2 regions of the Mycobacterium sp. SMC-11 genome follow, and region 1 is predicted to be linked to the other one. Evidence: riboswitches for the same ligand, from Rfam matches in the RefSeq annotation. Region 1 holds a riboswitch; the other holds the start of a gene.
What was found. Region 1 has a riboswitch for cobalamin ahead of ACKY0X_RS17160 (ABC transporter substrate-binding protein). Riboswitches for the same ligand answer to the same signal wherever they lie in the genome.
Positions count from the first base shown of each region.

Region 1 (3,203 bases):
GGCCGCCGCACCCAGGGCCGCTGCGATCACCTCCGCGGCGCGGCTGGCACCGGCCACCGCGGTGGTGAAACCGCCGCCGGCCGCCCCGCCGAGCAGCACCACCACCGCGACGCCCAGGCTCGCCCCGGAGCTCACGCCCAGAATGTAGGGATCGGCGAGGGTGTTGCGGAACAGGGTTTGCAGCTGCAGGCCGGCGACGCCCAGGGCGGACCCGGCGGCCAGCGCGGTCAGCACCCGCGGCAACCGCATGTTCCACACGATCACCTGCCAGCGTGGGTCGGAGGGTTCGGCGCCGAACAGCACCTGCACGGTATCGAGCACCGGCACCCGCACCGGCCCGAGCACCAACCCCAGCACGGCCAGCAGAACCACCGCGGCGCTCAGCGCGGCCAGCACCAGGGCGATACGCGGCTTCATCGCGGCACCCGCCGGTAGAACTCGAACGGGTGGTCGGCGGCGAGCTCGGGATGCAGGATCGCAACGAGGTCGCCGAGCAGCAGATCCGGTCGTGCCGTGCCGCGTTCCCAATAAAGGTTGCCGCCAGCGGGTGTCATTGCCTTGGTCGCCGACCACACATGGCCGGTCCGCAGCGCGGTCAGCTCGCCGTAGCGGCTGTCACGGGCCACCGCGTCGCCCAGGGTTTGCCAGTCGTCGGTGACCAGCCAGACCGGTGCGGTGCCGGCACGGGTGTACACCGACTCGAAATTCAGGTGCCGGGTCTCGGCGCCGGTCTCCGACAGCCAGGGGTAGGTGCCGCCGGCGTCGGCGACCAGACGCCCCGAGTAGCTCTCGCCGGTGGGCATCGACCAGCTGCCCGAGTACATGGTGCCGACCAAGACCTCGACGGGCTTGGCTGCGGCGGCTTGCGCCGCCAAGGCGCGGTAACGGTCCCGGATGGCCTGGTAGGCCTGCGCTGCTTGGTGTTCGGTCCCGGTCAGCGCGGCGAACACCTTGATCCATTCGGCCCGGCCCAGCGGGGTCGGCTCCAGCCATTCGGCGTCGGCCAGCACGGGGGTACCGGCTTCGCGCAGCTTGGGATAGCCGGGGTCGTCGATGCCCTCGGTAACCAGCAGGTCGGGGCCCGCGCCGATCACGCGCTCGATGTTGATCTGCCCGCCGGGGGCGTAGCCGACGATCTCACCGGCGTCGATGCGCGCACGGATCTGCGGGTCGGCGACGGCTGCCGGGCTGGCCACACCGGTGACCACGCCCGCCTGGCCCAGTTCGGAGATCATCGCCAGATGCGTCGTCGAGCCCGAGTAGAGGCTCCGCACCGGGACGGTGATCCGCTGGGCATTGGCCAGCTCCCCGGTCAACGCCGGCGCGGGCGCACCGCAGCGCACCAACACCCACGACACCGGCTTGCCGCCGAGGTAGGGCCGCTTGACCGTCAGAACCTGGTAACTGCCGTGGTAGGTGATGGCGAAGTTGGTGGCCTCGGTCAGCGTCGACTTGTCTGGGAAATAGTCGGTGGCCGGATCGAAGTCGGTGATGCAGCCGGCACGCGCTTGCGGTGTGCGGGTGGTGGGTTCGCCCAAGCAGCCGGCCAACGACAGCGCGGTGGCCAGCGCTACCAGGAGCGCAGCAACTACCCGCAACGCACGGGACATCAGCGTGAATCAGCTTCCTCGGGGTACACCGCCCCGGTACGCAGGACGCGTTGACGTGAGTCTCCTGGCTCTCGGATCACTGCTCGCCTCGCCTTCCAACCCCACAAGTGGCGGGCCGTGGCTGATGAGGGTCGCTCCCCGATGACAGTGGCGGGACCGCGCCGGATTCGCACCGGCTTCCTCATTCGTCATCGCCTTACCGGCGACATTGTTACACGCCGCGCTGCGTTAGGCTGGCCGCCGTCTCGTGGCGTCAGGAACCCGGTGCAAATCCGGGGCGGTTCCGCCACTGTGAGGGGTCGCGTGCCCCCAGCCAGATACGGCCACGAGACATCCGACGACGAGGGGCGAGAACCCCGAGGAGGCCCCTGATGGCGCAGGCACGCCGTATCGCGTTGCTGTCCACTTCCGACACCGACCTGCTGTCCGCGCGGGCCAGCGGCGCGGCCTACCGGCTCGGGAACCCCGCACGCCACGACATCGAACCGCTGGTCAACGGCGCCGACGTCGTAGTGCTGCGCATCCTGGGGTCGTCGGCCGAGATCGCCGAGGAACTGAAGCTGCTGCGCGCGACCGGACTGCCGTTGGTGGTGCTCGGCGGGGAACGCTCGCCCAACGCCGAGCTGATGGAGTGCTCCACGGTCCCGATCGGCCTGGCCGCCCAGGCGCACGCCTACCTCGCCGAGGGCGGGCCCGCCAACCTCGCGCAGCTGCACGCGTTTCTGTGCGACACAGTGCTGCTCACCGGGGAGGGCTTCGAGGAACCGGCGGTGATCCCGGAGTGGGGTTACGGCCAGCGGGAGAGGCGGAGCGAGTCCGCTGAGTCTCCCGACGCGGTGCGGATCGGGGTGCTGTACTACCGGGCCCACGAGGTCAGCGGCAATGCCGGTTTCGCACACGCCCTGGCCGACGCGATCGATGCGACCGGCAGGGCCGTCGGGGTGCCGATCTTCGCCGCGTCACTGCGCAACGCCCCCGAGGAGCTCTTCGCGGCGCTGGGGCAGCTCGACGCGGTGGTGGTCTGCATGCTGGCGGCCGGTGGGGCGATGAACGCCACCGCCGGGGTCAGTGCCGGCGACGACGACGGCGCGTGGGACATCGAACAGATCGCGGCGCTGGACATCCCGGTGTTCCAGGGACTGTGCCTGGCGTCCACGCGGGCGGACTGGGAGGCCAACGACGACGGCGTGACCCCGCTGGATTCGGCCACCCAGATCGCCATCCCGGAATTCGACGGCCGGATCATCACCGTCCCGTTCTCCTTCAAGGAGATCGACGACGACGGGCTGCCGCACTACGCCGCCGATCCCGAGCGGTGCTCCCGGGTGGCCGGGGTCGCGGTGAATCACGCGGTGCTGCGCCGTATCCCGAACGCACAGAAGAAGCTGGCGTTGGTGTTGTCGGCCTATCCCACCAAGCATTCCCGGGTGGGCAACGCCGTCGGTCTGGACACCCCGGTGTCGGCGGTGCGGCTGCTGCGGCGGCTGGCGGCGGAGGGCTACGACGTCGGGGACGGTTTCGGCGTGCTCGACGTCGCTGACGAGACGCAGGCCGGGGATCGCCTGATCCACACCCTGATCGAGGCCGGCGGTC
Region 1 covers NZ_CP176430.1:3,598,299-3,601,501, reverse strand. Annotated here, with positions in the region: gene ACKY0X_RS17165 (FecCD family ABC transporter permease) at 1-417, opposite strand, end outside; gene ACKY0X_RS17160 (ABC transporter substrate-binding protein) at 414-1,610, opposite strand; cobalamin riboswitch at 1,667-1,818, opposite strand; cobalamin riboswitch at 1,828-1,953, shown strand; gene cobN (cobaltochelatase subunit CobN) at 1,982-3,203, shown strand, end outside.

Region 2 (3,203 bases), 2.4 Mb from region 1:
TCGCTGATGACGTTGCCCTCGGGATCCGTGATCGAGACGATCTCGTCCTTGAAGGCGCCGGCGTCCTGTGCGGCACCGGCCTTTTCGTGCGATGCCAGCGCGAACTCGTCGAGCGCGGTGCGGCTCAGGCCCCACTTGGTGGCCATCATCTCCGCTCCGATGCCCTGGTTGGGGGTCTGGGTGTAGCGCGCCTTGAAGGAATCCCCGTACGGGCGGCCGCCGTTGGCCAGCGAGGAACCCATCGGGGTCCGCGACATCGACTCGACACCACCGGCGACCACGACGTCGTAGTGTCCGGCGACCACACCGGCGGCGGCGAAGTGCACCGACTGCTGGCTGGAACCACACTGGCGGTCCACGGTCACCGCGGGCACCGTCTCCGGCCAGCCCGCGCTCAGCACCGCCGTGCGGCCGATGTCCAGGGCCTGCTCACCGGCCTGCATGACACAGCCCCAGATCACGTCGTCGACCAGGGCCGGGTCCACGCCGGCCCGGTTGACCAGCCCGTTGAGCACCTGGGCGGACAGTTCGGCCGGGTGTACCCCGGACAGTCCGCCGTTGCGCTTGCCGATCGGCGCGCGCACCGCTTCGACGATGACGGCTTCAGCCATGGGTGCTCCTTAGTTGGTTCGGGGTCTTGTTACTTCGATTGTCGACGGGCGCGCTCGGGCGGCGTCAGCGGGGGTCATTCCGCGCTCCCGCGTAACGTCGAATCCATGGCACGCATCGTGATCGTCGGCGGCCACGGCAAGATCGCCCTGCTGCTGGCCCCCACCCTCGTTAGTCGCGGCGACCAAGTCAGCTCGGTGTTCCGCAACCCCGACCACGCCGAGGAGGTCGCGGTCACCGGCGCGGTCCCGGTGGTGGCCGATATCGAACAGCTCGGCACCGACGGCCTGGCCCGGCTCTTTGCCGATCATGACGCGGTGGTGTTCTCCGCCGGCGCCGGTGGCGGAAACCCGGCACGCACCTACGCCGTCGACCGCGACGCCGCCATTCGCAGCATCGACGCCGCCGCGAAAGCCGGTGCGCGGCGATTCGTGATGGTGTCCTATTTCGGCGCGGGACCCGATCACGGCATTCCCGAAGACGATCCGTTCTATCCGTACGCGCAGGCCAAGGCCGCCGCCGACGCCCATCTACGCGCCAGCGACCTGGACTGGACGGTGCTGGGGCCCAGCCGGCTAACCCTGGATCCAGCCAGCGGAGAAATCGCCGTCGGTCCCGACACGGCCAAAGGGCAGGTCTCCCGCGGCAACGTCGCGTTGGTGATCGCTGCCTCCCTGGCCGACAAGTCGACCATCGGCCGCACCATCGAGTTCAACGACGGCCCGACCCCGATCCCGGAGGCACTCGCGGCCGGTCGAGCCGAGTAACCTCGATCACGCAACTGGTTTGCCGTTGTCGCCGCCAGGCGGCTTCGGCATCGAGCGCACCGCGGTTTACGTAGTTTTCCGCGGAGCGCGAGAGGGAACCCGGTGAGAATCCGGGACTGTCCCGCAGCGGTATGCAGGAACGACCGCCGTCATAAGCACTGGTCATGGGTTCGCCCGCCGACTGGGAAGCGACGGCCACTAGGAGCACCTCGGTGCGCGCCTGCGAGTCCGAATACCTGCCCGTTGTGCTGGGCGCGCCGCGCCCGGCGGATCAACGCCTCGCGGAATGGGCGTCTGGTTTTGAGGGTTATAGTGCTTTATATATAGGCACGGGACCGGATCAGCTGGGCGGCTGCTGGCGTTGACCCACCCTCGTCAATTGAAGGATCAAATCGTGACCGTTCAAGCCTTTACCGCCACCGTTCTCGGCTCACCACGAATCGGACCGCGCCGCGAACTCAAGCGCGCCACCGAAAGCTACTGGGCCGGCCGGATCGACCAGGACGAGCTCAAGAAGGTGGCCGCCGGCCTGCGCCGTGACACCTGGGCACAGTTGGCCGCCGCGGGGCTCGACTCGATACCGGTGAACACGTTCTCCTACTACGACCAGATGCTCGACACCGCGGTGCTGCTGGGCGCACTCCCGGCCCGGGTGGCCGGCGTCGCCGACGAGTTGGACCGCTACTTCGCCGCGGCCCGCGGCAACGCCGACATCGCTCCGCTGGAGATGACGAAGTGGTTCGACACCAACTACCACTACATCGTTCCCGAGATCGGGGCGGACACGACGTTCTCGCTCAACCCCGCCAAGGTGCTCTCCGAGCTCGCCGAGGCCAAGGAGCAGGGCTTCGGCGGAAACGCAGCCCGGCCGGTGATCATCGGTCCGGTCACGTTCCTGTTGCTCAGCAAGGCCGTCGACGGTGCGCCGGCGCCGATCTCGCGCCTCGACGAGCTGACCGACGTCTACGCCGAGCTGCTGGGCAAGCTGGCCGACGCCGGCGCCGAATGGGTGCAGATCGATGAGCCGGTGCTGGTGACCGACATCTCCGCGGACGCCCCCGCCCTGGCCGAGCAGGTGTACAAGCGCCTCGGCGGGCTGAGCAAGCGGCCGGCGATCTTCGTGGCCACCTACTTCGGTGACCCCGGGGCCGGGCTGGCGGCGCTGGCCCGCACCCCGGTCGAGGCGATCGGCGTCGACCTGGTTTACGGACCCAACACCGCAATCGCGTCCGTGCCGGAGCTGGCTTCCAAGGTTCTGGTCGCCGGCGTGGTCGACGGCCGCAACATCTGGCGCACCGACCTGCAGGCCGCCCTGGCCAAGCTGGCGTCGCTGTTGGGTTCAGCGGAGGCCGTTGCCGTATCGACGTCGTGCTCGACGCTGCACGTGCCCTACTCGCTGGAGCCCGAGACGGGTCTGGACGACGCGCTGCGCAGCTGGCTGGCGTTCGGCGCCGAAAAGGTGGCCGAGGTGGCCACCTTGGCCCGCGCGCTGCGCGAGGGACGCGAAGCCGTGGCTGCGGAGATCGAGGCGTCCAACGCCGCAGCCGCGTCCCGCACCTCCGACCCCCGCCTGAACAATGCGGCGTTGCGCGCGCAGATCGCCGAGATCCGGGCGGCCGGCAGCCAGCGCGGTTCGGCCGAGGCACGCCGCAGCGCCCAGGACGAGCGGCTGCACCTGCCGCCGCTGCCGACCACCACCATCGGGTCGTTCCCGCAGACCGTGGAGATCCGCAAGGCCCGCGCCGCGCTGGCGGCCGGGGAGATCGACGAGGCGCAGTACACCGACCGGATGAAGGCGGAGGTCGCTGCCGTCATCAAGTTGCAGGA
Region 2 covers NZ_CP176430.1:1,199,611-1,202,813, reverse strand. Annotated here, with positions in the region: gene ACKY0X_RS05765 (thiolase family protein) at 1-611, opposite strand, end outside; gene ACKY0X_RS05760 (SDR family oxidoreductase) at 717-1,376, shown strand; cobalamin riboswitch at 1,423-1,635, shown strand; gene metE (5-methyltetrahydropteroyltriglutamate--homocysteine S-methyltransferase) at 1,756-3,203, shown strand, end outside.
Region 2: another riboswitch for cobalamin. It lies ahead of metE (5-methyltetrahydropteroyltriglutamate--homocysteine S-methyltransferase); the one in region 1 lies ahead of ACKY0X_RS17160 (ABC transporter substrate-binding protein).